Regions from separate parts of the Sporosarcina sp. E16_3 genome, predicted to be linked through region 1. Evidence: riboswitches for the same ligand, from Rfam matches in the RefSeq annotation. Region 1 holds a riboswitch; each other region holds the start of a gene.
The links. A riboswitch is a leader RNA that binds a small molecule or an ion and turns the genes downstream of it on or off. The one in region 1 is predicted to bind cobalamin.

Region 1 (11,060 bases):
ACGGTTTCTGTGTGACCTTCCACGCCGTCGCTTGCGCTAATTATAATAATGGCATAGTCCATCACTTGAATGGCGCGTTCCATCTCAGGAGAAAAGTCGACGTGCCCAGGTGTGTCGATAATGTAGTAGGTGGATCCGTTATAAGAAATGGATGCCTGGTCTGCAAAAACCGTAATTCCTCTTTCTTTCTCGATTGTATGGCTATCGAGAAAGGTGTCTTTATGGTCCACGCGGCCTCTTTGTTTAATACTTTTTGTGTGATAAAGCAGTTGTTCAGAAAAAGTTGTTTTTCCTGCATCTACGTGCGCAAGTATGCCAATTGTTTTATACATGTCGTCGCTCCAGTCCATTTCTTGCTACTATCTTTAGTATAGCAAATCTGAATTGGGCGAATGACACTAAATTGATGGTATACTGTATAGACAAACTTAGTGTGAAGGAGGAATCAGATTATGAAATATTCAAGAACGAAAATGGAGAAGCTTGTGAAGAACGATCCAGAGCTTTCAAAACGTCTGAAACAGATAATGGGCGAGCTTGACCTGGAGAAAAGTTTCGCGTTAAAAGCTTTGTATCATGCGGATGTAAAAGATGGTGGAAACCATCAAAGAAATTATCAGGAACTGTAAATACATTAAAAGCGTGGGAAGTCTATCATGACTGCCACGCTTTTTTTGATGTTTACTTTTAGATTAATCTTCTGATGAACCGATTACTTCGTGTTTGATTTCATCGAATGCTTTTTGGAGATTACGTGAATAAAGGCTTTTTTCCTCTTCATTTATAGTCGTTGTTTTTCCGATTTGTTCTTCATAATAGGACTGGGTTGAAGACAGTGATTGTGATTCGCTTATGATGAGGTTTGTCATTAAGACGTGTTTGAATGCGTCCAGATAATATTCTTTTGTTCCAAGTTTCATTGGCTAAAATCCCTTTCTTTTATGAAAATAAAAAAGCATCTTCCTAGTAAAACGTTAGGAAGATGCTAGTATGCGTAAATTTGTATGGTCGCTTGTTGCCGTAACGAATGGTTCGTAAACAGAAGAACACTATTGAGTGCATAGTGAAAGAAGAGGTATTGAGTCCTCTTATGGTTCTTTCTGATTACGTTCTTTCGTACGGCGGCTTTTACAAGTAATTGCTCGATCATAGCCGCACTTAACACCTCCTATCCGCGTAGGGTATTGGTGTGTACTGAAATAGGCAGGTCTCCTGGCTCATGATCTTCACGTTCTTTTCCCTTCCCATTCGTAACGAACAGTGGATTTGAAAAGAGCACTCCCATTTACAGTTGCGGGACAGCGTCGGTTTTCCACCGAACTTCCCTTTTAAGCTTTTATACGAATGTAAAAAAGAACCTAATTTCTACACGTTATTCAGTTGTTCTTTTACTATAGCATAGATATAGGTGCCGTGAATGAGTTTGTAAATCTTGCGGGAATCAATTAAAACGCTAAGAAAAGAAGGGTTCCAAGATTAAAAACAAAAAAAGTATAGACGAATAAATGGTATAGATAGTAAGAAGAGGAGAGAATTGGGTACCTGATGCTTGCGTAAAAAAGGGGAACTAGGAGACTTTGGCGAAAAGAACTTTAGAAAGACATTTGGGTGGAGGTCGTTCACCTAAGTGTTCACATAAAACGAGGTGCATATATGAAAGACCACGCGATTACAACTATTGTAGAGTGTATGGCGTCCAATGTTGATATGGGCATCATTCAGCAAATTCAAACGGAGCATCGTCTTAAGCTTGTTGAGTTTTGGGGAATCAAAGAAGGAGGTAATGTTTTAGAAATCGGTTGTGGTCAAGGCGATACGACGGCTGCGTTAGCGTATATCGTCGGAGAAAAAGGCTTTGTTCACGGGATAGATATTGCGTCTCCAGATTACGGTGCCCCGATAACAGTTGGTGATTCCGCCCGTTATTTAAAGCAGTCGAAGTTAGGAAAACAGCTTGAAATGGAGTTTAATGTTGACGTTTTAGCAGTGGAAATAGATTTTCCCGAAAATAGTTTTGACTATATTGTTTTCTCACATTGTTCCTGGTACTTAAAATCATTTGAGGAACTAGAGGGGATAGTAAAGAAGGTTAGAAAATGGGGCAAGACATTATGTTTTGCTGAGTGGGATTCAAGAATTCAAATGATTGAGCAATACCCACATTTTCTGGCTGTGCTTATTCAATCCCAGTATGAGTGTTTCAAAGAAAGTAGTCTTTCGAATGTGCGTACACTGTTTACGCCAGCGGATGTTAAACGTGCCGTAGAAAACGTGGGCTGGACAATTACAAATGAACAATCTATTCATTCGACCCAACTGCAAGATGCGAAATGGGAAATTGCTATGACGTTAGCTGATTACAAAGAGGAGATTAATAATCTTGTTGATTTGCCTGGAAAACTTAAGTCACTTATCCAATCTGAAGTGATGTTGTTGGAAGAAGCGCAAAAGAATCATGCGATTAAACCGTTGTCCACATACGTATTTATCGCAGAATAATTAGGTTTTAATTTTTCCTTATAATATACCGTACGTATGTAGTGAAAGGGGGAATGAGGGTGTGAAGAAGTACAGTAAAGAGGAGAACAGCTGGATTTTCTATGATTGGGCGAACTCTGCGTATTCGATTATTATTACGACAGCGGTATTCCCGCTTTACTACAAGGCGGTTGCGACGGATGCAGGCGTGAGTATGTCGAATTCGACTGCCTATCTGGGGTATACGGTTGCTATTGCGACATTCATACTGGCGATGATTGGACCTCTTTTAGGAACGATTGCCGACTATGAAGGATTAAAGAAGAAGTTCTTTCAATTCTTTTTCCTTATGGGGACAGCCGCGACGCTTTCATTGGCATTCGTGCCAAACGGGAACTGGTTATGGTTATTAATCATTTACACCATCACCGCCGTCGGTTTTCATGGGGCGAATATATTTTACGATGCATTCTTAGTGGATGTTACGCCGGAAGAGCGGATGAACAAGATATCTGCACGGGGCTTTGGACTTGGGTATATCGGGAGCACGATTCCGTTCATCATCAGCATTGCTATCATTTTGTTGGCTGATAGAGGAGTTATTCCGCTCACAACGTCTACTGCTAGTAGGATAGCCTTCGTAATTACAGCAATTTGGTGGTTCATGTTCACAATTCCGATGGTCAAAAATGTTCACCAGATCCATGGCATTAAGCGTGAACCAAATATGCTAGTAAGCAGTTTTAGACGTCTTGGCGGTACATTTAAAGAAATCCGTAAATACAGGACAGTGTTTTTATTTTTATTGGCTTATTTCTTTTATATAGACGGAGTTGGAACAATTATTTCAATGTCCACGGCTTACGGATCGGATTTAGGAATTAGTGCAACAAACCTTCTTATTATTTTGTTTGTCACACAGGTTGTGGCGGCACCTTTCGCGATTCTTTATGGTAAATTGGCGCAGAAGTTTACGGGGAAAAAGATGTTATACGTAGGAATTTGCGTCTATATCATTGTTTGTATTTATGCGTTTTTTATGAAAACAACGATGGACTTCTGGGTATTGGCGATGCTTGTTGCGACGTCGCAAGGCGGTATTCAAGCGCTAAGCCGTTCGTATTTTGCGAGGCTTGTACCAAAAGAAAAGTCGAATGAGTTTTTCGGCTTCTATAATATTTTTGGTAAATTTGCCTCGGTCATGGGACCTTTACTAGTAGGGGTGACTGCACAACTGACAGGAAGCTCCGCGTACGGGGTATTCAGCCTGGTTATTCTGTTCATTATCGGGATCATTATTCTCTCGCGGGTGCCTGAACCTGATGTGAAAACAACGATGACATGATAAAACCGAAAAGCGTTGCACACATTCTACAATGTGTGCAACGCTTTTCGGTTTATCCCACATTAACGGGCAGTAGAACCCCCACTGATTGAAGATTAACTTTATCTCTCAATCAGCTTTTTCGATTTTATCTACTTGCAGAATCCTGAAACCGCCTTTTTCAAGTTTTTCGGTTAGTTTTTCGATTTCTGCATCCGTCTTGCCGCTTTCAAGTGTAATGACTACTCTTCGAGCGAGAACGGAACCATTATCGAGCGTGAACATACCTTCAATGTTTTCACCGCGTAACGTTTTCGTCAGTTTTTCAATCATACCTTTAGCTTCAGTTGAAGAAATTGTAAGATTGATTCCCCCTGTTTTTAATCCGAAGGCATCTTCCAACACACTTTCAACTTTATTATGCGTTAATATCCCAACGAGTTTCCCGCTTTCTACAACGCTTAAAAAAGGTAGTGACTTGATTTCGATGAGTGCACTTAAAAAAGATGAACGTTCTGTTATGAATGTATCTTGATGCTTCAGCAAATGGTCGATTTTAGAATTCTCATCTCCATTGTCTTCGTACAGATATTCAATCAAATGAACTTTATAAATCATCCCTTTATAGAAGTCTTCATTGTCAACAACGGGAATACATCTATATCCACTCATTTTGATTTGATCCAGCACTTCTCTCACGGTTTGATTGGTATTTACTGTAGCAACATCAAGTCGCTCTAAAAGTAGGTCTCTAACATGCATGCTTTTTCCCCCTCATTATTTAGGTCACTATTATCACAATTTTTAGTCTATGATAGTATTTAGTATAATCAAGATGTAGGAAGTTGTACAATTAATTATACAACAAATCGCGTTAAACTCGATGTACATTGGCTTCAAAGGCGGTTATCATTTTTTTTGTATAAAGTCAGTATCTAGTATAATAGAATGTACAACATAGGATTAAATTGTGAAATGAGCAAAAGGGGTCAAAAAATGGAGAACTTAAGTCTCGGTGCACTATTGGATGTTATTGGTGAAGTATTTTCGGATGAAATTTCTATAGCTGTGTCAAATACAGAAGAGTACCTTTATTATCGTCCCAGCAAGCGGGTTGATTTAAAAATTAGACCGGGCGACCCCGTGAAGGAAGGGACTATTGCGCAGAAGGCAATTTCCCAGAAACAAAAAATGTCGGAGTTCATCAACCGTGATGTGTTCGGTGTCGCTTATCATGGGATGGCTGTTCCATTTTATGATGGTGATGTATTGGAGGGCTGTGTAACTGCAATTTATCCAGCATATACAGACGGAAAATCTGTCGTTACCGTTAAGACGCATGATGGATGGATTCCTGTCCCGTTCACGGGCGTAAAATATGTCGAAGTGAAAGATCGAAAAACGTATGTAGTGGCAGAAGGGTTTTCTGGGACTCATAAAAACACGTTACAGGAATTTGAATATTTGTTGCCGCGCGAGTCGTTTGTAAGATGCCATCGTTCTTATATTGTCAATGTTCATCACGTCAAGGGGATTTATCCTGATACGCACTCGACTTTTGTTTTGGAAATGGACAATGGAACAAGAATTCCAGTCAGCCAATCGTATTCAAGTTACTTTCGTAAACTCTTAGGTTTTTAATTATGCTGCTTCAACCGAGTATATGCGTGCTTTACCCATTAATTCCTTGTCCAGCACCTAATTTCTCATTCATGTAAGTGCTTAAGTTAAAATTAACTAAAAGTTATGAATTGGGGCGTTTAGGGATGGGAAGTCATATGGATCGGATTAAAAACGTTCAATTGAGAGACGTCGTTGTCTCACCAGAAGAGGCGGCGTCTTGGATTGAAGACGGTATGACACTAGGGTTAAGTGGATTTACACGTGCGGGTGACGCGAAGGCCGTTCCGCTAGCATTGGTGAAACGCGCGGAAACGGAAACGTTCAAAGTGAATGTATTTACGGGCGCATCGTTAGGGTCTGATATCGATCGCCTGTTTGCTGAAGCTAATATTATAAATAAAAGATTACCATTCCAAGCCGATCCGACAATGCGGAAAATGATTAATGACGGTGAACTTTTATTTGTGGATCACCATTTGTCGCATACAGCAGAACTTATTCGTGCGGAAGTCGTCGAGCCAATTGACTTCGCGATTTTGGAAGCGGTTTCAATCACGGAGGACGGAATGATGATTCCAACGACCTCTGTCGGCAACTCATTGACGTTCGCACAGCATGCAAAAGCAATCATTATTGAAATTAATATGGCGCAGTCTATGCAATTGGAAGGGCTGCATGATTTATACGATCCAGGCAAACAGGGTGAAAGGTCGCCAATCCAGTTAATGAAAGTAGATGACCGGATTGGCACGATTGGCATTCCAATTGACATGACAAAGGTGAAAGGAATCGTTTTCACGAATCAACTGGATTCTCCATCTACGATTGTAGCGCCGGATCAAGAAACGGAAATTATGGCAGAGCATTTATTAACGTTCCTTCGTACTGAGATTCAAGCGGGTCGGTTAACTAAAAATTTAGCACCGCTACAGTCAGGGATTGGATCGGTAGCGAATGCAGTTCTTCACGGAATGATCAATTCAGAGTTTAAGGATTTAGAAATATATTCTGAAGTACTACAGGACTCTGTGTTCGATTTGATCGATGCTGGAAAGGTTCGTTTTGCTTCTTGTGCTTCAATTACATTATCTGAAGAGAAGATGGATCACGTCTTTAATAACTTTGAAAAGTATCGAGATAAGCTTATCATGCGTCCGCAGGAGATTTCGAATCATCCGGAAATTATCCGTCGTCTCGGCCTGATATCCATCAATACCTCGCTTGAACTCGATATCTACGGCAACGTCAATTCGACGCATGTTTCTGGTACGAAAATGATGAACGGCATCGGTGGCTCAGGCGACTTTGCCCGCAATGCACGTCTTGCTATTTTCGTTACGAAGTCAGTGGCAAAAGGCGGCAATATTTCAAGTATCGTCCCGTTCGTTTCGCATGTTGACCATACAGAGCATGATGTTGACATCATTGTGACAGAGCAAGGCTATGCAGATTTACGCGGACTTGCTCCAAGGGAACGTGTTGAACTCATTATTGAACGTTGCGCACACCCGATGTACCGCGAGCAACTTCGTGCATATTACGAAGAGGCGCTTGAAAGAGGCGGGCAAACGCCACATGTTTTGGAAAAAGCATTCTCTTGGCATACGAATTTAGCGAAGAACGGCACGATGCGCGAGCATGTTGAAGAGTTGATTTATTAATGACTAGCAGGAAGGGTTGTCTCACAGGAGCAGCCCTTTTTTTATTGGGACGAAGTGATGGGCTGGTTATAAATCAAGGAGACCGATCACAAACGAGGGGCGACTAAAAAAGTTAATCTTCAATCAGAGGGGGGCTTTATCCCCCACTTATTTTTTTCGTGTCTTTAAGGACTTGAAGTGGGGGCCTTACTGCCTGTTAATGCAGGATAGAAAAGTGTTACAGTAAAAGAAGATGAAAGAATGGAGTTGGTTACAATGAAAATTGCACTGTTTGGAGCAACTGGCCGCGTGGGCGGGGAAGTCCTTAAACGAGCGCTAGCAGAAGGGCATGAAGTGACGGTGCTCGTCCGGTCAATAGAGAAGTTGGCACCACGTGGCAGGTTAACTGTTATCCAAGGGGATGTCCGTGATGCTGATACGGTTACGCTTGCCATTGCTGGGATGGATGTTGTGTTCAGTGCACTCGGTACTGACAAGACGACAACATTGACTGAAGCGGTTCCACATATGATAAAAGCAATGAAAGATGAAGGGATTAATCGCATAGTCACGATTGGAACCGCTGGCATCTTGCAAAGTAAGATTGATCCTCAAAAGTTACGTTATGAAGCAGGAGATACAAATCGCCGGCTGACTTTTGCGGCAGAGGAGCACCATAAAGTGTATGACATGCTTCGTCAATCAGGGCTTGATTGGACAATTGTATGTCCTACTTATTTGCCGGACGGTGTTGCAGTGGGTAACTATAGAACCGAGCGCAACTTGTTACCAGAGGACGGCAAACAAATAGCCGTTGGTGACACAGCTTCTTTTGCTTATGGTGAACTATTGCAAGGCGACAACATAGGATTTCGTGTTGGAATTTCCTATTAGTGCACAGAGTAGTGCTGTTGTTGGCAGTTTCATTGGTCCATCTAGCTGTAAATTTACAAGAACAAATTAAATTCCATAAAGCTCGCCTATTTGCTTTGGAAAGCATCATTCTTTTATGGAGTGATGCTTTTTATTTGGAAAAAAACGTTACTTAGCTGTTTGTAGGAACTTATTGAACTGTAAAATATAAGGCGAAATAATGGGTAAGCCCTTTACTATTGAAAACGCTAAATTTAAAATATCAGTCTTTTTTGTCGTCCTTGAACTACTGGCCAGAGCAGTGACAATGTTTCATGTGGAACAATTCTTTGTTAACTCCATAGTAATGGGCGGAATTCTCTTCTAATTGAACTTTTAACTTTATAATTAAGTTCCTAAAAATGGATGTAACGAAACGGGAGATCATCCGTCAACTTAGTTAGCAGCCAAAGTAACGGCTAGTTGAAAAGTTTGGGAGGAATTCTTTATGAAAAAAGTGCTTGGAATTTTTATATGTGCAATGGCTATCTTTACAATGGTGGGCTGTTCAGGATCGAATGACGGTAAAAAGGATGAAGTGGCTACGGCTGAAATTTCCGTTAAAGACATAATGGACAGTATTAAGGGACAAGTTGTACAAGATATAAAAGATGCTGGATTCGACGAGGGACAGTCTGATGAGACAATTCTTCAAAGTTATATGGAGACGAATTTAGTAAATGCTAAAACCGACGATCCTATGACGCAAATGTTTTTGGAGAGAACAGATCTTGATACAGAGTTACTAGCAGAAGGTTTGATGTTCGGCGCTATGTTTAATACCAATTCGGATGAAATAATTGTCTTGAAAGCGAAGAATGAGAAGGACACAGAATCATTGAAAGCTTTCTTACAAAAAGAATTAGATGCACAAATACAAACATGGGAAAGGTATCTTCCTGATCAATATGAAAAAGTGAAAAACAATGTATTAAAAACGAAGGGGAATTATGTTCTATATGCTACGTATGAAAATGTAGATGCAATAGAAAAGATTTTTGATGAAAAAATAAAGTGATTTAAAGGGCGCTGAATAAGCGCCTTTCTACATAGTAAAAATGAAGGGGTGATCGCGTGGTATTCAGTAGCTTATTATTTCTGTTTTTCTTTTTACCAACTGCGTTACTTCTTTATTTTTGCGGTTCAAGACAGATGAAAAATGGCATACTCCTTATCGTTAGTCTCATTTTTTATGCGTGGGGAGAACCTATTTATATATTTCTAATGATCTTTTCGGCTATTACAGATTATTTTCATGGGTTATTTATTCAAAAGTACAGGTTAACTGCGCCGCTAAAAGCGAAAATTGGGTTGCTTTCATCTATTATTACTAATTTAAGTTTGTTGTCTTTTTTCAAGTATGCAGATTTCCTTATTGAAAACGTCAATAATCTATTTGACATGAATATAAATGCATTGGACCTCCCGTTACCGATTGGCTTATCATTTTACACATTTCAAACGATGTCGTATGCAATTGATGTGTATCGTGGACACGTGAAAGCACAACGAAATCCGCTGACGCTTGCGCTATATGTTTGTTTATTTCCACAGCTCATTGCGGGACCCATCGTACGATACGAAATTATTGAACATGAACTAAAAAACAGGCGTGTCACACTCAACCAATTCTCAGAAGGTGTGAAAATCTTTCTTATCGGCCTTGGTAAGAAGGTGTTGCTTGCCAATAACATCGGATTTTTATGGAGTGAAATTCAGCAACAAAGTCCTGCCGAATTATCTGTTCTGTCGGCATGGATGGGGATTGCGGCGTTCGGGTTACAACTCTATTTCGATTTTAGCGGATATTCCGACATGGCAATTGGACTTGGGAAAATGTTTGGCTTTAATTTTCCGCAAAACTTCAATTATCCGTTTGTTTCCCGCAATGTTTCGGAGTTTTGGCGAAGATGGCATATGACACTAGGCGCTTGGTTCCGAGACTATGTGTATATCCCACTAGGCGGGAGTAGAAAGGGTAAATACAGGCTCTATCTCAACTTATTCATCGTTTGGGGTCTGACGGGATTATGGCATGGTGCTGCTTGGAACTTCGTGGCTTGGGGACTTTACTTCGGTGTATTGATTGCAATTGAAAAAGCAGGGTTACTAGTGTTTCTTGAAAAAATGCATCCGATTTTTCAACATATCTATGCGTTTGTAATTGTCATGATTAGTTGGGTACTATTCGTTTTTGAAGACCTTTCTATGAGCTTGACCTACTTGAAAATCATGTTTGGATTTTCAGGGCAAGTATTGGTGAACGAACGGTTTATGTACGATGCGTATACAAATGCTATCCTCTTTTTGTTAGCATTTCTTGGTTCGGTTCCAATTTGGAAAGTATTGAGGAATAAAATGACACGGAGGCACAAAGTGATTGACGAAATTTTAATTCCTGTATGTTGTTTACTTATTCTTGTCTTGTCGACCGCTTACTTAGCCGATGATTCATATAACCCATTTCTTTATTTTCGCTTCTAGGAGGTCACACATTGTCTATTCATAAAAAGTTTTTTGTAGGTGCATTTTTGTTATTCATTTATGGGATAGGGTTGTTCAATGTGTTGGCTAGCGATCGTGCTTTTTCTGAAAGGGAAAACCGTCCTTTAGCTCAAATGCCTGAATGGACACTGTCTAATTTTTATTCTGGAAAGTTAACGGCGCGTTTTGATACTTATATGTCTGATCAGTTTGTGTGGAAAGATGGTTGGGTGAAGCTGAAGGCAATGTCAGAATGGGCTTCATTGAAACAAGAAAATAACGGAGTGTTCTTCGGAAAAGATGGATTCCTTATTGAACCATTTGAAAAACCCGGCGTTCAGTTTGATAAAAACATGGAATATATGAAAAGGTTTGCGGCAAATGCAAACGGTATTCAGTCGTATGTATTACTTGCCCCAACTTCGATTGCACTTTATGAGGATAAACTGCCCCTTTTCGCTCAAACATCCAGCGAAAGAGATGCGTTTGAAACTGCGAAAGAAGTATTGGCTTCTGAAATGGAAGTAATTGATGTATATGATGCGCTCAAATCGCAAAGTAATGAACACATCTATTTTAAAACAGATCACCATTGGACG
Region 2 (11,060 bases), on a different contig from region 1:
ACGCAATTTCATCTGCGCGATTTCGTACTTCATCTCCAACGAGTGGTGTGCCGTAAGTAAACCACGCACTATTTTCCTGAGTCCGCGCTGCCATTTTTTCGCCTATAATTGTTACGGCCATCGCTGACTGGACAAGTTCCATATTGGTTTCTGAACTGCCGTTGATCGGCGGAACCTCAAGCCCCGCCTCGTGGAATAAATCCGTCACACCTGCCACGTAATTCCCCCAACTCGCGCTGCCGCTAAAATTGTGAATGAGGATTGAAACCGGTTCCGCATGCGACGCCCATTGTTCAAGCAATGTGACGCGGGCCGCGAAATACGCTGTGATGCGGTCCGGTACATTAACTATATCCTGCAACTTTTCACCGATGCCACCTGAATTATCGGTTGTCACGATGAAACCATTGCCGATATTAATGGCATTCCTCATCGAAGTGCTCCCATGCGACCATCCACCACATGCCGAAGTGACGGCATGACAACTGCTGCAACAACCGCGTTAACGATTGTCGCGAGCAATAGAAATGGAACTGCTCCCAAGAAAAATGCCGGTGATATCAGAAAATAAAACGGTAGTGGTGCGATTAAACCGTTTGCCACTATGAAAAAGATCCACTTCGTCACATTGCGTCCCGCTTTATGCAGACGTGCAAAGATGATTACGATGACGAACATTTCGAGTGCAATGAGTATATGAAAGGGTCCTAAAGGAAAACCGCCATTCATCGCGGAGGCCGTGTGCCCAAGCATCGCCGCGATTCCTGAAAATACGGGTGGTAGAAAGGCAGCTGAGATAAGTGCCGGCACCGTATCCAGTGCCAATGAACCGATGCCGGACGGGATTTTGATTAATCCACCGATGACACAGAGGGCTGCAAAAAACGCCGTCAATGTGAGCCGTTTCAATTGCATCGGTCAGTCCTCCTTTTTCTTATCCGTTCGGAACACTTTTGCACTTCTTACGTATTCATTATCCGGTACGTTGACCCGAGAATTCGCAATGCGCGCTGCAACGAAAAGGTAGTCTGATAGCCTGTTCAAATAGCGTTGAACAACTGCTGGTACGTCTTCTTCCGCTTTTAAAAGTGTCACCGTTTGCCTTTCTGCGCGTCTCGCAACAGTTCGTGCGATATGAAGTGTTGCAGCTGCAGGTGATCCACCTGGTAAGATGAATTTCTCCAAAGGTGGCGCTTCTTCCATCAGCACGTCAATACGTTGTTCAAGCACTTCAACAGGCTCTTCAGACAATTTATAATGACGTTCTTTCATAACGTTTGCAAGATCGCCACCGCCGTCGAATAATTCGTTTTGAATGGCTTCCAAGTCTGTCAGCATATCCGCGAAAATTGCAGGATCCAGTTCCGTCATTGCTTTGCCGACAAATGAATTCAATTCATCCATCGTGCCATAGGCTTCAACGCGAAGGCTGTCTTTGTCGACGCGGCCCCCTATTAAACTTGTTTTCCCTTTATCCCCTGTACGTGTGTAAATTTTCATTGTTGTTCTCCCCTTTTCTTTAGTGTTTTTGCCAAGCCATACCAAATTCTCGTCACTTCATCCGCTTCCGCCATTAAGCGTTGATAAAGCCGACCGCAAGCATCGCGTAATTTTCGCTGATCGGCATCCATAGGAACGATTCCGCGTCCAATATCCGTTAAAATAAAAACTGTCTGACGGTCCTTGGCGATGCCATTCATCACGTAATCAATGGCTGCTTGTTCCGATAAATTCGTTTCCGCAAGCCACTTTTCGACTCCAGCTATGACAGTTGTCTGAATGGCTTCCATATCTACTATGAAACTGTCCTCTAAACAATTCCCTTCTATCCACTGTACGTTTTCTTTCCCTTGCTGGGCCAACCACTTTTTCACATAATCTCGTTTGCCGTTATGGGCACCGCCGATATAAACGTGCATAACTTCCCCTCCTCGAATGCTTTGTCGCTTTCCCATTCAAGTCGGTAGCCTGTTCCATGCGGGATATTCCACGACCAAAAACCTTTTTCTTCCGGTGAAAACTTCGTCAGAACTACGCGGATGGGTCCTCCGTGTGTCACGACAACCGCCTGATTCGGCAATTGTTTGACTGCGGCCACTACACGCAGTTCTAAATCTGTTAAACTCTCACCGCCACGTGGTGCAAATGCATACGGATCATCAATCCATTTTCGATAGTCCATATCCTTTTCAAGTTCCGCATATGTTTTCCCTTCAAACTCGCCAAAATTACATTCACGCCAACTGGCAGCTGTTTCAATAGACGCTTGCGGGAAATAGCATGCGGCACTTTGTTTTGCACGACGAAGATCACTGCTATAAACGTGTTTCGGGGTTTCGGGTAAACGCCAGTTCCAGCTGGCCGATTCCAAAATCGGTTCATCCGTCCAGCCAATGTATTTCCGTTCTTTGTTACCTAATGTGGGAAGATGCCGAATCAGATGAAGCACAAAACCGCTAGCCATAACACTACCTCCATCCCTTCAATGAATGCACCGCATAGGTCGCCCGTGACACCTCCAAAGTGTTTCAACGACCAGTTACGGAACGTGAAGAATGCTACTGCAATTACAATCGCTATCACAACTGGAATCAGTACACTTTTCAACATAAATCCTACCGCGCATAAAATCACTGCACTGCTTACTAGAGTCCAGCTGATTAGCACAGTTGTTGACATCTTTTCTTTGAAAAAGTGTGCGATTCCTTTATCCTTTGCAAGACGAACAGTTGAGAAGTACAGGTTCATAGTTGCTCTTGCTAGGAAAGGTATCGCTATAAATAGAGCAAGATTCCCTGTGCCGCGCATCAGAATTTCATTAAACACAGCGATTTTCACGACGATTAGTAACACCAGAGCCATCGTGCCGAATGCACCAAGTCGCGGATCCTCTAGGATTTCAAGTCGTTTTTCGCGGTCTTTGTATGAAAAGAATGCATCTCCCGTATCCGCCCAGCCATCCAGGTGCAAACCACCAGTCAGTATAATCGCCGTCAAAACGATAAGTACCGACGCAAGAAGTGTACCGATATGCAAATAATTCACTAGAAGTTCTGACACACCGTACATCGCGAGCCCAATTGCCGCCCCAACGAAAGGAAGGGCCATATACATTGCCGTCACTTCTTTTCGGCCGAGTGGAAATTCTTTCCGCACCGGGATTGCAGTGAAAAATTGCATGGCTAACAACAATCCGTTCATTTCATCTCTCCGGATGGTGACAAAATTTCTTTCATCAGTGGCCAGTTGAGATGCGCCAAGACATGTTTTGCCCACGCATCGTAGACGTCGATTCCTGCAGGAGCTTTCATAACCGGCCGGTCCATATCTTCTTCTTCAATGCCATGATTTACTTTATAAGGGATAACGCCTGCCACTGGAATACCCGTGTAGGTTTCGATGAATTCAATACCTTCTTGGAATAAAGAAACGTCGCCATGGAATTTATTGATAATAATGGCTTTGACACGTCTTCGATGCTCGGGTGGTAAAAGTTGCAGCGTCCCAACGATTGATGCGATAGCACCACCGCGATCAATATCCGCAACCAAAACAGCAGGTACATCCGCAATTTCTGCCACGCGCATATTCACAATTTCTCTATCGTTGAGATTCACTTCTGCCGGACTTCCTGCACCTTCAATAATGACCGTTTCATACGTTTCCGCCAGTTTGGTAAGTGACGTTTTAATCGCTTCAACTCCGCGTGTGAAGAACTGTTCGCGATACGCCATTCCAGCTATTGGACCAAACTTCTTTCCGAAAAAAAGCACTTCCGATTTCATGTCCGCAACTGGTTTCAGCAATATTGGATTCATATAAATCGATGGCTTTGTTCTAGCAGCCTGTGCTTGAATGAATTGCGCACGACTCATTTCTTCGCCCTTTTCCGTTGTCGCTGAAAACCCGGACATATTTTGCGATTTGAAGGGGGTTACCCGCACGCCTTCGTCCGATAAAATGCGGCATAGCGCTGTACAAATCATCGTTTTTCCAGAGTCCGATGCTGTCCCTAAAACAATCAGCCCATTCATTGCGTCATCTCCTGCTGCTCGTTTTTCCATACGATTGGGATTCCATAATCCATTTCAATTGCTGTATCTGCTTTTTTGACAAGCGATTGGTGAATACGGCCGATCCATTTTCGGTAGATTTCCGTTTCAGCGTACTTTGACGGCAGTTCGTCTAGGACTTCATTCGAAACAATAACGAGGTGAGCGGCTTGTTTTAAAAGTGATTCGATTGTTAAGTACAACTGCATTTCCTTTTGCTCCATACAGCCCGCTTGTCCAATACAAGGTTCCCCTAAATCCCAACCTGTGTATAACTCATTCGCCAACCACGTCGTCAGGCAATCCCATAACACATAATCACCTGGTTGAATGGAGGGCACTAGCTTTTCCAGCTCGACGGGTTGTTCAAAGGTCGTCCAACTATCAGTGGAACGATCCGATTTATGACGTTCAATACGTGCCTGCATTTCTGAATCTGTTGCGACGCCGGAAGCAATGTAAACAAGCCGAGCCACGTTTTTCTGCACTTCATTAACAAGCAGCTTTTCTGCATAGGAACTTTTCCCGCTTCTAACGCCGCCACTTATGAACGTCAGTTTTCCGCGAACCATTGCGACAGCTCCTCCTTTAAAATGTTCATGGACACATCGTTTTTCATGCCAATGCGCAACCATCTGCCATCCATGCCACGGAAGTTTTGTGAATGACGGAGGACAATTCCGCGTGCGAGCATATCTTCATACAACTTATTCGAATCATGGTCAGAACCCAGTGTAAATGAAATGAAATTCGTAACGGAATTAGTAACAGCGCAACCATTGTCCGTTAAAAACTGCGTCATCCTTTCCCGTTCACTGTTACTATACTGAATCGCCTGTTCGCGGTATTGCTCTTCCTGTAAACACACCGCTCCAATTTCTGCGGCTAATCCGTTAACATTCCAATGCGGCGCAAGTGCTTTTATCTCCATAATAATCGATGGATTTGCCACAATATAACCAAGGCGTATTCCCGGAATGGCATACATTTTCGTCATAGAGCGAACGACAATGACGTGGGCATTACTTTTTATTTCTGCAATGAAGGATAGGGATTCATCAACGAAATCGATAAAAGCCTCGTCTAAAACGACGTCACAACCTACTTCAGCGCCGCGCTGTATAATTACGTTCAAGTCCGTCCGTTCAGGCATGACGCCAGTCGGATTGTTTGGTGTGCAAAGGTACAGAACGGATGCTGAAGTCATGGCTTTAAGAATTGCTTCCAGCGGCAATTGAAAGCCTTCACTTTCCGATGCAAAAACCCGAACAATCTCCACATCCTTCGCCAACAGCGTCGCTTCGTATTCGGAAAATGTCGGGTGCACGACAATCGCTCGCTTTGCACGATAACGCTCTGCAAGAAGTGCCAGCAGTTCCGCCGCCCCGTTTCCCGCGAATAAATAAGCAGTCGAAATGCCATGATAATCGGCCGCCGCTGATAGAAACGGCTCGCCTTGAGGATTTGGATATGCCTTAAGCTTAGCTAGTAAACTTGGCCACATCTCGGTAACTGAATCAGGAGGCCCCGCCGGATTGACATTTTCACTGAAATCCACTAGCTGTGTAGGCGGTTCAATGCCCAGTGTCGCGTAAACGTTGTGCGGATTTGCGCCATGTTCAGGTAGTTTCATAAAAAGCCACTCCAATCACAGTCATTACTAGCCAAAAAATAAACGCTGTCACATGCATCTGTGTAATGCTTTGTTTAATATGTATTGCGGTTAACGTGGTGTTGCCTGGACCAAACTCAGGTCTTTTCGATACGATTCCACGGTATGTACTTGTTCCGCCAAGCGTAACGCCGAGTTGCCAAGCGGTCGCTGCCTCTAAAAATCCGCTGTTCGGACTTGGATGTTTCCTTGCGTCTTTACTCCAGCCTGTAAAGCGTTTCCAAAAGGAAATTCCACTTTTATTTGGCGCATATAAAATGATTAGGAAACCCGTCACACGTGCTGGTATGAAATTCAAGATATCATCCGCACGGGCAGAAAATTTACCAAACTTCTCAAATCGTTCGTCTTTATAACCAATCATCGAATCCAGTGTATTCACTGCTTTGTACATCCACAGACCGGGTGCTCCCAGTAGAAATGCCCAAAATAATGGCGATGTAATGCCGTCCGCAATATTTTCTGACACGGTTTCAACAGTCCCGCGTACGATGCCACTTTCTTGTAGTTTATCGGTATCGCGACCGACAATCCATGACAACTTCGTTCGTGCTGCGGGTAGATCATTTGCGGCGAGCGGGCGATAAACGTCAAGTGCAGCGTCGCGTAAACTTTTTTGTGCCAGCCCTATAGCAATCAGAATTGATTCCACGCCAATACCTATATAGATATTGAATTTATAGGCAAAACCAACCACTGCAAAAACGATGCCCAACACAATCCCGACTGTGATGAAAAGTGTAGACGCCCCTTTTAACATGCGGAACCGCCCTTTATTCATAACGCTAGTCAATTTGGAAATGAACGTTCCAATCCAGCGGACCGGATGCGGCCATTTCGGCGGATCTCCAATCATTCTGTCCAGTAGAAAACCAATTGCGATGGCGATAAAATGTGCAGGTATCAAGTTGTCCACCCTTTCGCCTTTTTATAGGCACGGATTGCCCGTACAGTACAGTCATACACTCCGTGGCCAATCAATTTTCCGAGCGGGGTGATTGGACCTGCATATGGCAGGAATTCTCCTTGTTGTGTTGCCGCGATTAGTAGGCTGTCCGTCGATGTACCCGTTGCAATTGTGCCGGTGAGCGGATCTGTTATGGATTCCATTTGAAGTGCTTTGGTTTTCGCTTCGGTTGCAGTTATCATTGCTTGGATAAATGCTTCATCAGGTAGCTGCCCGTTGACGATAACCCATGTATTGATGGTCCCGACGCGAGGTTTCTGATCACGCGTGAGTGCTTGTGATACATCGACGGCATTGCCGACGCCAGCTGTTACCGCAATAAGAATTGTTCCGAAATCCCCTGTGTATTCCTCGACTTCAGCATGCTCCGTCGTGACCGCGGTCATCATACCGACCGTATCCGTCAGATGAAAACCTTGCTGTTCAAGGTAGGAAGTGTTTTCAGCTTTGACATCGTCTGCATTGTAATCAACATCAACATGCCGATTGACAAACGACCGATACCAGCCTGTTCCGGCATTATGAACGGCGGAGGAAATTGTTTTCAACGGGTATTTTGTTCGTAGTGCAACAAAGTCCGCAGCTATCGAAAAGTCTTCTTTTACAACGGTGAAAGGTTTAATTTCCTCTTTGGTATCCGGCAGAAGTGTAATTTGAGGTTTTGGCAATTCGGGATGAGGCTGTGATTTTATACGCGCACCGTACACAGATTGAATTGCCTCTTCCTTCACTACTTCTTGTGGGACACCTATTCTGGCAATCTGCCCTTTATCCATCAAGAGAAGCCGGTCGCAGTATAAAGAAGCCAAATTGATATCGTGGAACACCGAAATGACCGTCAGCCCTTTGTCGATTGCCTGCTGGCGAATCGTATCAAGTAATTGTTGCTGATGGGCGATGTCCAAGTGGTTCGTTGGTTCATCGAGCAATAAAATCGGAGCTTCCTGTGCGAGTGCCTGTGCAACAAAAACGCGTTGCTGTTCACCACCGGATAGCAGTTCTATCGAGTTGTCAGCATAGCGTGCGATTGACATACTATTTATGGCATTGGTGACAGCGCGCTCGTCTTCATCTGACCATGAGGAAAATAACCCCGATTGGTGTGGATAGCGGCCGAGTTCTACCGTTTCACGAACAGTGTGAGAAAATGCATGTGCATGGAGTTGTGGCAGGACGGCTACTTTTTTGGCGAATTCTTTTTGTGAATAGGTAGACGCGTCTTGCCCGTCGATTGTGACGGAACCCGTTTCCTTTGGGAGAATGCCTGATATGATTTTCAATAAAGTGGATTTACCACTGCCGTTGGGTCCAAGTATGCCGAGTACTTCGCCTTTATTGACAGTGAATGTTACTGATTTCACAATTGATTCTTTACCATAACCGCCGGAAACATTATCGACTGTTAACATGTCACATTCCCCCTTTCCTTCGTTGTTTATAGAAGATAAATGCAAATACGGGTGCACCGATAAACGCTGTGATGACACCTACTGGAAGTTCAGTTGGGGAAATGATTGTCCGTGCAATTAAATCGCAAATGATAAGCAACGTTGCGCCGTTCATGAACGATAATGTCAGGAGATGGCGATGATCAGATCCCCATAGGAGTCGCGTCATATGCGGAACGACTAGGCCGACAAAGCCAATTGTGCCGGACACCGCGACTGCAGAACCTGTCAGGATGGATCCACCAATCAAAATGGTAAACTTACGGCGTTTGACGTTGACACCTAAATGATGCGCCCGTTCTTCCCCGAACAGCATCGCATTTAATTCGCGGCGATTCAACCACAGCATGAACGAGCCGACGACGACGAATGGCAAGATCATTGTAATATAGCTCCAGCCCCTCATCGAAACACTGCCGAGCAGCCAACCAATAATTTGGCGTAGTTCTTCCCCTGTGAGCGCTATCATTAGTGATAATACAGAACCGAGGAACGAACCGAAAATTATTCCGGTCAAAATAATTGTTTCCATTCTCATTGCCCTATCAACGAGGCGTGCGAATCCGAGAACAAGGAACATTGTCAGTGCTGCACCAACCATACTGAATACAGGAAGCGTATATATGCCTAAAAACGGAATGGAAATACCAAAAAAGAGCGTCAAGACAGCACCTACCGAGGCGCCGGATGACACTCCGAGGGTATATGGATCAGCAAGCGGATTTTTCAGCAGCCCCTGGAAAGCAGCTCCTGAAATCGCGAGCGAGGCGCCGACAAGTCCTGCAAGCACGACACGCGGCATACGAATTTTCCACAAAATATTGGTAGCCGTTGCATCCGCTCCTGCATTCCATAACGTACTAATCGGTATTTTCACAGACCCGATTGACACACCGAGCCATACCGCCACTAGAAGTGCGGCGGCAGAAACGATGTAGGCAACGCTAGATTTACTCACCAAAAGCCTCTGGATAAATGGCTTTCGCTATTTCTTCAAGCCCTTCAGCAAGACGGGGGCCTGTACGGCTAGTTGTATTTTCATCAACTTGGATAACTGCTTTTTCTTTGATAGCTGTAATGGAATCAAAACCTGGACGTGCATACACATCTGCAACGGCCGTTTCGATGTAGTCGTACAACACAATAATTACATCAGGATTGCGGTTGACGATTTCTTCCGGATCCATCATGAACCAACCTTCCTGATCGGCAGCAATATTCTCCGCACCAATCATTTCAAGCATTTGATCCATAAATGTATTTTTACCTGGTGTGTAGATTTCTGGCGCAGGTGATGTTTCAACGAAAACTGTTTTTTTCTTTTCAACTGTTGCCGTTTTAGCTAGAACTTCTTCGACTTTTGCTTTCATGTCCGTAATGATTTTCTCAGCTTCTACTGTTTTACCAGTCGCTTGACCGATTGTTTCAATCGTAGTGTACGTTTCTTCAAAGTTTGCTGCGTTTTTCACAACAAAAACAGTAATTCCTGCGTCACGGATTTGCTGCAGTCCTGCCTCACCTGATCCAAGTCCGGATTCATGTGCAAAAACGATTTCAGGATTCATGGAAACGATTTTCTCAACGTTGAATTCCATACCGCCGATTTTCTCTTTTCCAAGTGCTTCTGCGGGATAATCATCGTAGTCATTGACGCCGACAACTTCAGCAGCAAGACCAAGTTCAAACAATATTTCCGTATTACTCGGCATCATCGAAACGATTGTTGCCGGTGCAGTTTTCAGGGTAATTTCATTGCCAACCGCATCTGTTAGCGTAATTGGAAAATCAGCTTTGACCTCTTCTACTTTCGGTGTTCCAGCTACTTCTGGCTTTTCTGTTGTTGCAGTTCCACATGCTGCGAGCAAGAATACTGCAAGAAATGCCGTTAATCCTAAATGCCAAATCTTTTTCATGTTGTTTTCCTCCTGTTTTATCCAAATAAAAATCCCCCGTAATTGCTACGGAGGAATAAGTTGAGTAAAAATCCGGACGTGCGGGGACGCCGATTTCCACTAATCCTATCCTCGTAGGGTACGTGTGATCCATAAAGGCAGGTCTCCTGGCTTGTGTTCAATACTAATCGCGTCTTCCCGGAAATTTTTCCAGTGACAATTTGCGACTAACTCACACTTACAGTGGCGGGACCGCGTCGGCATTGAACCGACTTCCCTTTTAACCCCGTTTTTAATGCGGGGCACCTTTATGTTTGGTATGTATTTTGTTCAACTTTCAGTATACTACAAATTTTTCTTGTGTCGATAGTGAAGGGAGATTTGTAGATTTAGATATGTTGAATTAAAGAATCCAGTTGAATCTGTTGTGTCGCTCGATGATGAGAGAGTATTAATTCGGAATGTAGATTGTGGATCGCTTGGCGCTTTGGGGATGTCTTTCGCTTGGAGCCTGGATTGACTCTTCGCATCCAGTCTCACGGCTCCGGCTACCCCTTTGCCGCGCCTGCGCTGGAGTGTACATTATTGAGAGAGAGTTGTAATTCGGGGTGTGGATTGTGAACGCTTGCCGCTTTGGGGATGCCTCTCGCCATGAGCCTGGATTAGCGCTTCGCATCCAGTCTCATGGCTTCGGCTACCCCTTTGCCGCGCCTGCGCTGGAGTGTACATTATTGAGAGACAGTTGTAATTCGGGGTGTGGATTGTGAACGCTTGCCGCTTTGGGATGCCTCTCGCCCTGAGCCTGGATTGGCGCTTCGCATCCAGTCTCACGGCTTCGGCTACCCCTTTGCCGCGCCTGCGCTAGAGTGTACATTATCGAGAGTTTTATTTTGAGATGTATAGACTGATATTATAATGTGATTACTATTTGATATTAATTTCATTAAAGAAAGACGCAATACGAGCTACAGGTCTTATCCCCGACAATGAAATGCGCTTTCTAAGATAGACCATCTAGCGAAGGCGCGT
Region 3 (11,060 bases), on a different contig from region 1:
AGTTTGAAAAAGATCTCGATGATAACGATAATGATAACGATTAATTGAACAAGTAAATGGACTGTTCCGAAGAAGTATCGGGCAGTCCATTTTTTATATGAAAGAACGAGTGTGGAGGATAGAAACAGTATCTACCTATTAAGAAATTCCATATACTTTTCCTACTTTGGCGATTTCTACGGGGCCGTTATAGTTCTGCACAGCCGCTTCAAGAATTTCTTCAATATTTCCGTGCAAAGGCAAGTGGGTCAACACAAGCTGTCTCGCTCCCGCCAGTTGGGCCAGTCTTCCAGCTTCACTGCCGCCCATATGTCCTGGCGCTTTGCCAACATGTTTTTCGTACAAATTCGCTTCGCTAATTAAAAGATTCGCCTCGCTTGCGAAATCAATCAGTTCATCCCGCCATTCTGTATCTGCGGTGAGTACGATGGAATGGCCACCAACACTAAATTTCATTGCCAGGCAATAGACGGGATGTACCGTCCGGCAAAAAGTCACATTAAATGGACCGATTTGAACGACATCATCTTCTGAAATTGCGATGCCCACTGTTTGATCTTTATACGAGAGTTTCTCAAAATTCTCTTGATCCTTCGTATGTCCGTAAATTGGTAATGGACGAGCATGATTGCCTAAATAAAAATTAATAATCCTGCTAAATTGTAGACTTCCGACATCAGCAATATGGTCCGCATGATAATGGCTAATAACAACGGCATCTAGTTTTTCTAAAGATAAATAGTTTTGCAATGAGGATAGCACGCCACTGCCACAATCAATGAGGCAATGAAAGCCATCATGTTCAATTAAAAAGGATGATGTGGCACTATTTGCTTTTGGGTAACCACCCCAAATACCGATCGGTGTTATTTTCATTTAGATTTCCTCCATTACTACTCGGCACCGATTTCGTTCTGAGAAATGGGCACCGTTACTTTATTAACTTTTTCAAGAAACGCAAACTCAATATTTTCACGGATCATTTCTATCTTATATTGTTCATAGCCAAGGGACTTATACAGACGAATATTACCTGTGCTTAAAGCGCCAGTATACAGGTCAAAACGGTCACAGGTCGGGAAATATTCTTCGAGTCCCAGCATTAAGCTTTTGCCGATACCCTTTTTTTGAAAATCGGGGTGAACCATTAATCTTTGGACATAACAAATACCCTTTTCTTCATATCCCCTAACAGAACCAACTATTTTACCGTTAAAGACAGCTTTTAATACGGTCTTTTCCCCGAAATCTTTTCTCGCCTCATCAAGCGTTTCCAAGAGCGGGGCGATTTGATAATTATTATACGCTGCAGCCTCGCTCAAATAAGCTACTTTTTGAATGTCTAAAATCGTTTGTGCATCTTCTAGAATTGCTTTTAATACTTTCATGAAAACTCATATCCCCCTATAGATAACTTTTTTATGTTTTTAACTATCTTTACGCGCAAAACATACTATTAAGACTAACATATCTTAAGGAATTGGCTCCTATATAGGGACATGATTTTTTGGAACCCACCACCTATTCCGAAAAACTCATTAATTTGCACACGAAGTGTTGGTAGATGTGACTCGAAAGTAAGGAAAAAATGAAATCATAAACAAAAAACGCACCTCTTTTACCAACAAGAGGTGCGTTTCCGCATTTATTTCTTTTCAATTAACCCAGATTCGATAAGGAAGTCTTCCGCTACTTTTTCAACCATCATACCGTCATTGTCGACTTTAGCGTTCATCTTCTGCATCGCTTCTTCATTAATCATTCCTTCTAGCATAATGAGTACCTCTTCAATTTCAGGATACTCCACTAGTGTTTCTTTCCGCACAATCGGAAGTGCGTGGTACGGTGGGAAATAGGACTTATCATCCTCGAGGACACGCAAATCGTAATCTTGCAACTGACCGTCTGTCGTATATGAGTTGATAACGTCAACTTCTTTCGCACCAATGGAACGGTACATGATACCGTGGTCCATTCCTTTAACGTCTTTGAATTTCAGTCCGTATTCTTTCTGGAAGCCTGGCAATCCATCCGGACGGTCGATGAATTCGAAGACGGCACCTAGTATGAAGTCCTCAGAAACTTTAGCGAAGTCACTGAATGTCACAACACCGAGTTCTTCGGCTCTAGATTCATCAAGGGCGAGTGTATACGTATTGTTGAAACCAAACGTATTGAACGCAATCATGCCGTCAGCATCAACGAGTCGTTTCGTAGTTTCCAATGTTTCTTCAGCTGTGCCGGGATCTTCATGGTAATAGTTGACGACGATTGTTCCTGTATAGTCGGGGATAACGTCAATCAGGCCGTTTAACATTGCGTTCCAAACGACGTTTGAGCCACCAAGATTTTCTTTGTAAATGACTTCAATATCCGTTTTATCTTCTATCAATTGCCCCATGACGTGTGACAATATTATACTTTCGGTATTGTTCCGTGAACCAAGTGTCAGTGATTCTTTTTCGATGAAAATACAACCTGATAACATACTCGCGACAAGTACTGTCGAGATAAGAACGAGTAATTTCTTTTTCATACTTACTTCAATCCTTTCGGCGTTGTCCAGCGTTCAATCCCACTGAAGAGTGTTTCTAGGATAATCGCAAGGATTGCTGCCGGGATTGCCCCAAGTAAAATCAAACCATCAATTCCGCGAGTAATTCCTAGGAAGATGAAATCACCGAGCCCACCCGCCCCGATAAAGGCCGCAAGTGTTGCTGTACCGACGTTAATAACTGCCGCTGTACGAATACCGGCCATAATGACGGGAATCGCAAGCGGTAGCTCTACTTTAAACAGGACCTGCATGCTCGTCATACCCATGCCTTTTGCTGCCTCGGTCGTTGCTTTGTCGACGTCTTTAATACCTGTATACGTATTTCGGATAATCGGTAACAAAGAATAGAGGAATAGCGCAGCAATTGCTGTTTTTACACCGATTCCAAAAATCGGGATCATGAAACCGAGCAATGCAAGACTTGGAATTGTCTGCATGACGCCCGCGCCGCCAAGCACGATTGTCGTGAGCTTCGGAACGCGTGTAATAAGAATACCAAGACCAATGCCAAGAACAATCGCGATAAGCATTGAGAAAAAGACAAGTTGAATATGGACGGATGTCGCTTCAAGAACTTCTTTCCATCGCATTTGCGATTGTTGAGCAAGTTGTTGCCAAATCGTTAAGTTATTCATTAGATCTCCTCCGTTTCTGTCCACTGGCTGGACATGGCGGATAACAGTGAACCTCGTGTAACTACGCCTAATAATTTTTGAGTTTTATCAACAATCGGGATGATGCCGTAAGGTGCTTCATCCATCATGACAATAGCGTCTTTAGCCGTCGCAGTATCATAAAGGAATGGCTCTCGGGACATCATAATTTCTTCAATTGTTTTAATATTATCCAGTTTCTTAATCAAATCATATGCAGAAACGATTCCAATCAATTTTTTGTCGTCGTCGACAACAATCAAGTTCGTAATTTTTCGTTGGCGGATAAGCGTGAGCGCTTTCTCCGGAGACCATTGAGGGGTAGTGGTAATAACCGATTCTGACATAATATCGATAACGGGCATAAGTTCAGGGTTTTGGATAATCCGATGTTTCCCTATGAACTCCTCTACAAAGCCGTGGGCTGGTTCGTGAAGTAATTTTTCTGGGGTGTCCAACTGTAGTAGTTTACCGTCTTTCATAATAGCAATGCGATCGCCCATTTTTAGCGCTTCATCCATATCATGTGTAACGAAAACAATGGTTTTTTCCAACTTTTTGTGTAAGGTAAGCAATTCGTTTTGAAGTTGTTCCCGTGTAAGTGGATCGAGTGCGCTGAACGGTTCATCCATCAAAATAACGTCTGGATCTGCTGCAAGTGCTCTTGCGATACCGACACGCTGTTGTTGGCCACCGGAAAGTTCCTTTGGATAACGTGTTGCATAAATTTCAGGATCAAGACCGACTAATTCGAGAAGTTCATTGACGCGGGCTTTAATTTCTTTGTCATTCCAACCCTTAAGTTGGGGTACAATCGCTATGTTTTTTTCGATTGTATAGTGGGGGAAAAGGCCAATTTGTTGAATGACATACCCGATGTTCCGGCGTAATTCAGAGGCGTTGTAAGAGTTCGTATCTTTACCGTTGATTGTGATTTTACCACTTGTGTGTGGTTCCATCCTGTTAATCATTTTCATTGTTGTCGATTTCCCGGAACCACTTGGTCCAATTAGTACAAGAAATTCGCCTTTAGGAATATCAAAACTGACAGATTTCACTGCTTGGAATCCGCCATCGAACACTTTACTTACGTTTTCAAATTTTAGCATGTGTACCTCCCATGGTTTTTTTACAACGAATTTGTTTTCAAATAATAGATTAAAAAATCATTCGTAGTTAATAAAAAAGAAGACGTATTTGCATCCTGATTGTTCAGGCGCGAAGTCTCTCTCAAATAGTATACCATATTACGATTGAATTTGCAGGAATTAGGCGTTTTTATTTACTGAAGTGTCTGAATTACCTGCTCATTACGCGTTCCTTTAGAAAGGAAGGGACGGGGCTGTCGCAGTACGTGACAGGGAAATTGTACTGAATATGCATATGAAACAAACAGCCCCGGCCATCATCGCAGAACTTACTGGAGCGGAGCTTGATCATGTTTTGAGGATTATTGAATCGAATGTATATTGAATGCGTGTAGGCCTCCTTGTGCTAAAAAAGGTACATTTCACTGAACTGCAAAATTAATACCAGAACATAATGGTGAAACGCTGAACGTATATGTTTAGCGTTTTATTAATCGTATACATTATCTACTCTTGTAGATGTCTCCACGAAAAATAGGGCTAAAAACCAATATGGTTTTTAGCCCTATTTATAGACAGAAGACGTTTCCACCAAAGTAGGTGTCACTAGTACCCAATTACATCTCCTCAGGTGCCTTCATACCTAATAATCTCAGAGCCTCTTTCAAAACAATCGCGGTACTTGTGATCAGCGCAATTCTGTACGACAGATGATCTGCATCTGAAAGCACTTTGACATTACCATAAAATGAGCTGAATGTTTGAGAAAGGTCGATTGCGTACTTTGCTATAACGGAAGGGTCTAAGTCATCCGCAGCGCGCTTGACTGTCTGTGGGAATAGCTCCAATGCTTTAATGATTTCCCATTCAAAATCATTGACGTCATCCACGCTATACGGCTGTATGTCGCCAGCTTTTCTTAGCACTGATTTGGCCCGTGCGAAAGCATATTGGACGTAAGGACCGGTTTCCCCTTCAGTCTGGAGCATTATCTCTAAGTTGAATTCGATGTCGTGTTTGCGGTGCTGCTTTAGGTCGCCGAAAATAATGGCTCCGACGCCGACTGCTTCAGCAACTTTTGCTTTATTAGCCAAGTTTGGATTTTTCGCTTCAATTGTCGTCTGTGCGAGCGAAATCGCCTCATTCAGAACCTGTTCCAGCAAGACGATTTTTCCTTTGCGGGTCGACATCTTTTTTCCAGCTTTCAATATAAGCCCGAAAGGAATGTGTTGGATATCGTCTGCCCATCCGTAGCCCATTTTAGTAAGTACTTTTTTGAATTGTGCGAAGTGTAGGCTTTGTTCATTCCCAACGACGTAAAGGGATTTCACGAAATCATACGTTTCTTTTCTATCGATTGCAGCAGTTAAATCGCGTGTGGCATATAATGTTGCGCCATCTGACTTCATAATCAAACAAGGCGGCATATCTTCATCGAGTTCAACGACAAGCGCGCCATTCGATTCTTTTAAAAGTCCTTTATCCGCCAACTCTTTAACGATTGGTTCCATCTTGTCATTGTAGTAGGCCTCGCCGTTATAGGAATCAAAGGTAATACCCAGCAAATCATAAATGCGTTGAAATTCCTTGAGGGATTCGGTTTTGAACCACTTCCATAATGCTAGTGCTTCAGTATCTCCGTCTTCCAGGTCTTTGAATGCCGCTCTGCCTTCGTCGTTTAGCGAGTCGTTATGTTCCGCTTCTTCGTGGAAACGGATGTACAGCTTTAACAGCGTCTGGATTGGCGCTCGCCGCACTTCTTGTTCGTCGCCCCATTTCCGGTAGGCTGTCAGCAACTTGCCGAACTGCGTACCCCAATCGCCGATGTAATTGATTTTTGCTGTCTTGAAACCATTTTTTTCAAGAAGTAGTGCAATTGAATTCCCGATGACAGTGGAGCGCAGATGCCCCATGGAAAACGGTTTCGCAATATTGGGGGAGGACAAATCGATGGTGACAACCCCGTTATTACCTTCATTTGATGAACCATAGGATACTGATTGATCTAGAATTTTTTGCAGTAGGGCACTGGTAATCGTAGAACGATTCAGAAAGATATTCACATACCCGTTGACGGCTTCTGCTTTATGGATTAGCGGGTGATTGATTGTCAGGGCAATTTCATCGGCAATAACAACAGGTGATTTTCTAAGTTCTTTTGCGAACGGGAAGCATGGTAGAGCCAAATCGCCTAAATGAGCATGGACAGGCCTTTCAAGCATGTTTTCATTCAATGGAATCGAACTAAATTGTTGCAGTACTTGCAAGATATCCATTTTCATTGTCAACTCTCCTTTTGGTTGGTGGCATTAAAAAAAACGTAAAAAAAAGCCCTCATCTCAAATTAATGAGACGAAAGCTTACTTCCGCGGTACCACTCAAATTGCCCGTATAGGGGCCACTTCCTCATAACGGCGAGACACCGGCTTTTCCTAAAACGTTCAGAAAAGCATCTCCGAAGTGCGGTTCACAAGCATTCTTCACTGGGCTCCCACCGCCCCCAGTTCGCTGAAAAAGAATCGATTGCTACTCTCTTCATCACAGATATTGTAATTGAATGTAGCAAATGAAGGGTTAAGTGTCAACTGAAAGACAGATATTACTGGTGATTTAGAATAGTTCGGAAGTGTATTTATGTTTCTGTGTAGAACACATTATATAGTATTGAACGACATGATAGATCTGCTTGATCTATCGGAGAGGCATTATGCAAAAAAAATGGATTTTAAAAAACTGTTCATAACTTTCACGTCATCTGCAACAATGACGATGATGGCGGTCAAAGCGACTAGGGAGAATGACTGTGGATATGTGGATAAGCTGTTGATTGTCGAACAAGCGGATTTTCTACCTATTTACGTCTAGAACACAACATGTTAGGGTATACAGAGAGAAACAGACACAACATATAGTATTGAACGATAGAATGGTACCGATATTGGTTTAAAAGGGAATCCGGAAAAACCGGAGCTGCCCCCGCAACTGTAAGCGCCGACGACCGCCGTATGAGCCACTGTGGAAAACTCCATGGGAAGGCTAGGTGGGTAGATTGAAGCGCTAGCCAGGAGACCTGCCTTTCATCGTCAAGCAACACTTTCTTCGGGGGTTGAGAGTGGAAGCGAACGGGATACCGTCTACCTTTTTTACTCGAAGATTACCCGCGGCCCCATTTTGTTTCCGACAACTAACCCATGAGTGATGGCTCTACCGAAACAGGTGAAGCTATCACTCATTTATATTGAAAAACGTAAAATAGCTAGCGTCTGCACATGATTCATCTACATATGGGAGGAGACAATAATTATGACAACTACAACTATAAAGACTGGCATTGATCAGTTACTAGATAAACTACAAAATGAATTTGGAGCAAAGGAAATAATGCCCCTTATTACTGCAAGTGATCGCTGGCAGCAAAAACACGCTGAGGGGACTGAGTCGGAGTGGGCGAAGGCGATGACATTAGAATCGCTTAGCAATCTAGATGAGGCGACAACGTATTGGACGTTTGTTGCTGCACGTATCCACCTCTGGGACGTTTACAATCGTCAAGAAAAGCTTCGCGGTGCAAAAGTCTATACGGACTTTGCTGAAAACGTTGCACGTCTAGTCGAGCAGGGATTATACACACCCGTCTTGACGGAAAAGTATTCCCGCGAAGATCTTGTCACTCTCGGCAATCTAATTGAACCAGAACGGGACAAGCTATTCACATATATTGGACTAAAAACACTTATGGACCGTTATGTCGCTGTTGACTTTAGCAAACAATCGGTTGAACTTCCGCAAGAGCGCTGGCTTGTCATCGCGATGACATTGATGCAAGACGAGACAACTAACCGGCTTGAAAAAGTGGCGGAATCCTACTGGGCGATGAGCAGCCTCTATATGACGGTTGCAACACCGACGTTGTCGAATGCTGGAAAACCACATGGCCAGTTGTCAAGTTGCTTTATCGACACGGTCGACGATTCTTTGCAAGGCATCTATGACAGCAATACGGATATCGCTAACTTGTCGAAGTACGGTGGCGGCATTGGTGTTTACATGGGGAAAGTCCGCAGTCGTGGCTCGTCCATTCGTGGATTTAAAGGCGCATCAAGTGGTGTACTTCCATGGATTAAACAGTTGAACAACACAGCAGTAAGCGTTGACCAACTTGGTCAGCGACAAGGTGCGATTGCCGTTTATCTCGATGTTTGGCACAAAGATATTTTCACGTTCCTTGACCTGAAATTGAACAACGGAGACGACCGCTTGCGCGCACATGATATTTTCACGGGCGTCTGTCTTCCTGATATTTATATGGAACAAGTCGATGCACGTGGAGACTGGCATTTGTTCGATCCGCATGAAGTTCGGACAATCATGGGCTATTCACTAGAGGACTTTTACGATGAAACAAAAGGTGCGGGTTCGTTCCGTGAGAAATACGAAGAGTGTGTCAATAATCCGGAGCTCAGCCGTGAAATCGTTCCTGCAATCGATCTTATGAAACGGATTATGCGCAGCCAATTGGAAACGGGAACTCCGTACATGTTTTATCGTGATGAAGTAAACCGTGCGAATGCCAATAAACATGAAGGCATGATTTATTCGTCGAATCTTTGTACAGAAATTACTCAAAATATGAGCGCGACTGAATTCGAGTCTGTTACGCTCGAAGACGATATCGTTGTCACGCGTTCAAAACCAGGCGATTTCGTTGTCTGTAACTTATCATCTATCAACCTTGGACGAGCAGTTCCAGCAAGCGTTTTGGAAAGACTCATTACAATCCAAGTACGTATGCTTGATAACGTCATCGATCTTAATAAAATACCAGTCGTCCAAGCGCAGCGAACTAACGCGCGTTACCGTGGAATTGGTCTAGGGACATTTGGCTGGCACCATTTGCTTGCTCTGCAAAACATTCAATGGGAATCAAACGAAGCAGTGGATTACGCTGATAAATTATATGAGAAGATCGCTTATTTGACGATTAAAGCATCAATGGAACTAGCTTCGGAAAAAGGATCTTACCCATTATATGAAGGATCTGAATGGCAGTCCGGTGTTTATTTCGAAAACAAGAACTATGATTCCAAGGAATGGCGTGAACTGCGTATCGACGTTGCAACAAACGGTATGCGAAATGGCTATTTGATGGCAATTGCACCAAATAGCTCGACGTCTATTATCGCAGGATCAACTGCATCAATCGATCCGGTTTTCAAACCGTTTTATCATGAAGAAAAGAAAGATTATAAGCTTCCGGTAGTTGCACCTGATCTTAATCACAACACGTACGACGTTTACCGTCGTTCCGCTTATATCGTCGATCAACGTTGGTCAATCAAACAAAACGCAGCAAGACAGCGTCATATCGACCAAGCAATTTCATTCAACATCTATGTTCCGAATTCAATTCGCGCATCTGTACTGCTTGAACTTCATTTGCAAGCATGGAAGTCTGGCATGAAAACAACGTATTATACACGTTCAACTGCGACGGATATTGAAGAGTGTGAATGGTGTCATTCTTAATCGTCTACGCATCGTGGAGCGGAAACACGCAGGAAGTTGCTGAAATAATTGAAGAAACGCTAGTTGCAGAAAATATAGCTGTTACAACGTATCGAATTGGCGGCGGCGTCATTCCGAACCCCCGCAATTTTGATGCGATGATTTTCGGGTCATTCACGTGGGAGCAGGGTTCAACGCCTGACGAAGTAAAAGACTTTGTAGCGGATGTGGGGTATAAACCGGATAATGTCTACGTCTTTGGAACGGGTGATACCCAATTTGGCGGCGATGCATTATTCTGCCACGCAGCGGTGAAGTTAGCGCGGTTTTACGCATCCCCTTATGAGCCGCTTAAAATCGAACAAAGCCCACGTGGCATACAGCAAGAAAAAGTAATCGAATGGTCGAAGGGAGTCATCAGACATTGGAAAAACTTAAACGAGTGAAGGTCCTAGAACCTGCACATCCAAACAAATCAACGGCTATTTTCGGTGGGGAAGCGAGTGGTATCCTCAACTGGAACGACATCGCACATCCGCATTTCTATACACTACGTCAACAAATTCGTTCACTATTCTGGACGGCCAATGAAGTCGATATGACACAAGACGTCAAGCAATTCTCGTCGCTGACAAAGCCAGAACAAGACGCATTTCTTAAAATCATTGGCTTGCTCGCGACACTTGACGGACCACAGACGACAATCGCTTTGAAAATGGCAGATTACACAACCGATCCTTCTGTTAAATCAATTATGGCTACAATCGCCGATCAGGAAAGTGAACATAATCACAGTTATGCTTATGTACTTTCATCGGTTACAACACTTAATAAGCAAATGGCTTCCTTTGAAATGGGCCGCTCAGACGAAGTGCTGTTAAAACGGAATGAGCGCATTGTAGAAGTCTACAACGACTTCGCCGAGCGTCCGACAATTGAATCAGCATTGAAAGCGATGGTCTATACGACGCTGCTTGAAGGGCTATTTTTCTATAGTGGGTTTGCATTCTTCTACAATCTCGCACGCAATCAGAAAATGGTCGGTACTTCGACAATGATTTCGTATATTAATCGTGATGAATTGCAACATGGTAAAGCAATTAGTGACATATTCCGTGCAGCACTTGCAGAAAATCCTAATTATAATACAGATGAATTCACGGAATGGATTTACGATCAGTTCAAACATTCGGTTGAACAGGAAGTCATCTGGAGCCGTTATGTACTTGCAGATATTGAAGGTATCGACCTTGCCGA

Region 2: another riboswitch for cobalamin. It lies ahead of I2483_RS05425 (ABC transporter substrate-binding protein); the one in region 1 lies ahead of I2483_RS08785 (hypothetical protein).
Region 3: another riboswitch for cobalamin. It lies ahead of I2483_RS06040 (ribonucleoside-diphosphate reductase subunit alpha); the one in region 1 lies ahead of I2483_RS08785 (hypothetical protein).

The regions. Positions count from the first base shown of each region.
Region 1 covers NZ_JADPRX010000011.1:23,099-34,158, reverse strand. The annotation lists gene I2483_RS08795 (GTP-binding protein) at 1-332, opposite strand, end outside; gene I2483_RS08790 (hypothetical protein) at 453-629, shown strand; gene I2483_RS08785 (hypothetical protein) at 693-920, opposite strand; cobalamin riboswitch at 1,186-1,377, opposite strand; gene I2483_RS08780 (class I SAM-dependent methyltransferase) at 1,609-2,499, shown strand; gene I2483_RS08775 (MFS transporter) at 2,561-3,823, shown strand; gene I2483_RS08770 (CBS domain-containing protein) at 3,932-4,564, opposite strand; gene I2483_RS08765 (LytTR family DNA-binding domain-containing protein) at 4,799-5,443, shown strand; gene I2483_RS08760 (acetyl-CoA hydrolase/transferase family protein) at 5,569-7,086, shown strand; gene I2483_RS08755 (NAD(P)-dependent oxidoreductase) at 7,342-7,959, shown strand; gene I2483_RS08750 (DUF4358 domain-containing protein) at 8,426-8,995, shown strand; gene I2483_RS08745 (MBOAT family protein) at 9,052-10,461, shown strand; gene I2483_RS08740 (DHHW family protein) at 10,473-11,060, shown strand, end outside.
Region 2 covers NZ_JADPRX010000005.1:102-11,161, reverse strand. The annotation lists gene I2483_RS05485 (hypothetical protein) at 1-433, opposite strand, end outside; gene I2483_RS05480 (ECF transporter S component) at 430-915, opposite strand; gene I2483_RS05475 (cob(I)yrinic acid a,c-diamide adenosyltransferase) at 919-1,500, opposite strand; gene I2483_RS05470 (bifunctional adenosylcobinamide kinase/adenosylcobinamide-phosphate guanylyltransferase) at 1,497-1,919, opposite strand; gene I2483_RS05465 (histidine phosphatase family protein) at 1,871-2,464, opposite strand; gene cobS (adenosylcobinamide-GDP ribazoletransferase) at 2,437-3,201, opposite strand; gene I2483_RS05455 (cobyric acid synthase) at 3,198-4,034, opposite strand; gene I2483_RS05450 (bifunctional adenosylcobinamide kinase/adenosylcobinamide-phosphate guanylyltransferase) at 4,031-4,624, opposite strand; gene I2483_RS05445 (pyridoxal phosphate-dependent aminotransferase) at 4,606-5,685, opposite strand; gene cbiB (adenosylcobinamide-phosphate synthase CbiB) at 5,672-6,628, opposite strand; gene I2483_RS05435 (adenosylcobinamide amidohydrolase) at 6,628-8,100, opposite strand; gene I2483_RS05430 (iron chelate uptake ABC transporter family permease subunit) at 8,102-9,097, opposite strand; gene I2483_RS05425 (ABC transporter substrate-binding protein) at 9,090-10,052, opposite strand; cobalamin riboswitch at 10,172-10,356, opposite strand.
Region 3 covers NZ_JADPRX010000006.1:4,072-15,131, forward strand. The annotation lists gene I2483_RS06000 (PepSY domain-containing protein) at 1-44, shown strand, start outside; gene I2483_RS06005 (MBL fold metallo-hydrolase) at 139-876, opposite strand; gene I2483_RS06010 (GNAT family N-acetyltransferase) at 894-1,388, opposite strand; gene I2483_RS06015 (glycine betaine ABC transporter substrate-binding protein) at 1,646-2,536, opposite strand; gene I2483_RS06020 (ABC transporter permease) at 2,539-3,192, opposite strand; gene I2483_RS06025 (betaine/proline/choline family ABC transporter ATP-binding protein) at 3,192-4,319, opposite strand; gene argS (arginine--tRNA ligase) at 4,916-6,580, opposite strand; T-box leader at 6,644-6,849, opposite strand; gene I2483_RS06035 (hypothetical protein) at 6,933-7,163, shown strand; cobalamin riboswitch at 7,208-7,390, shown strand; gene I2483_RS06040 (ribonucleoside-diphosphate reductase subunit alpha) at 7,602-9,824, shown strand; gene I2483_RS06045 (flavodoxin) at 9,809-10,249, shown strand; gene I2483_RS06050 (ribonucleotide-diphosphate reductase subunit beta) at 10,204-11,060, shown strand, end outside.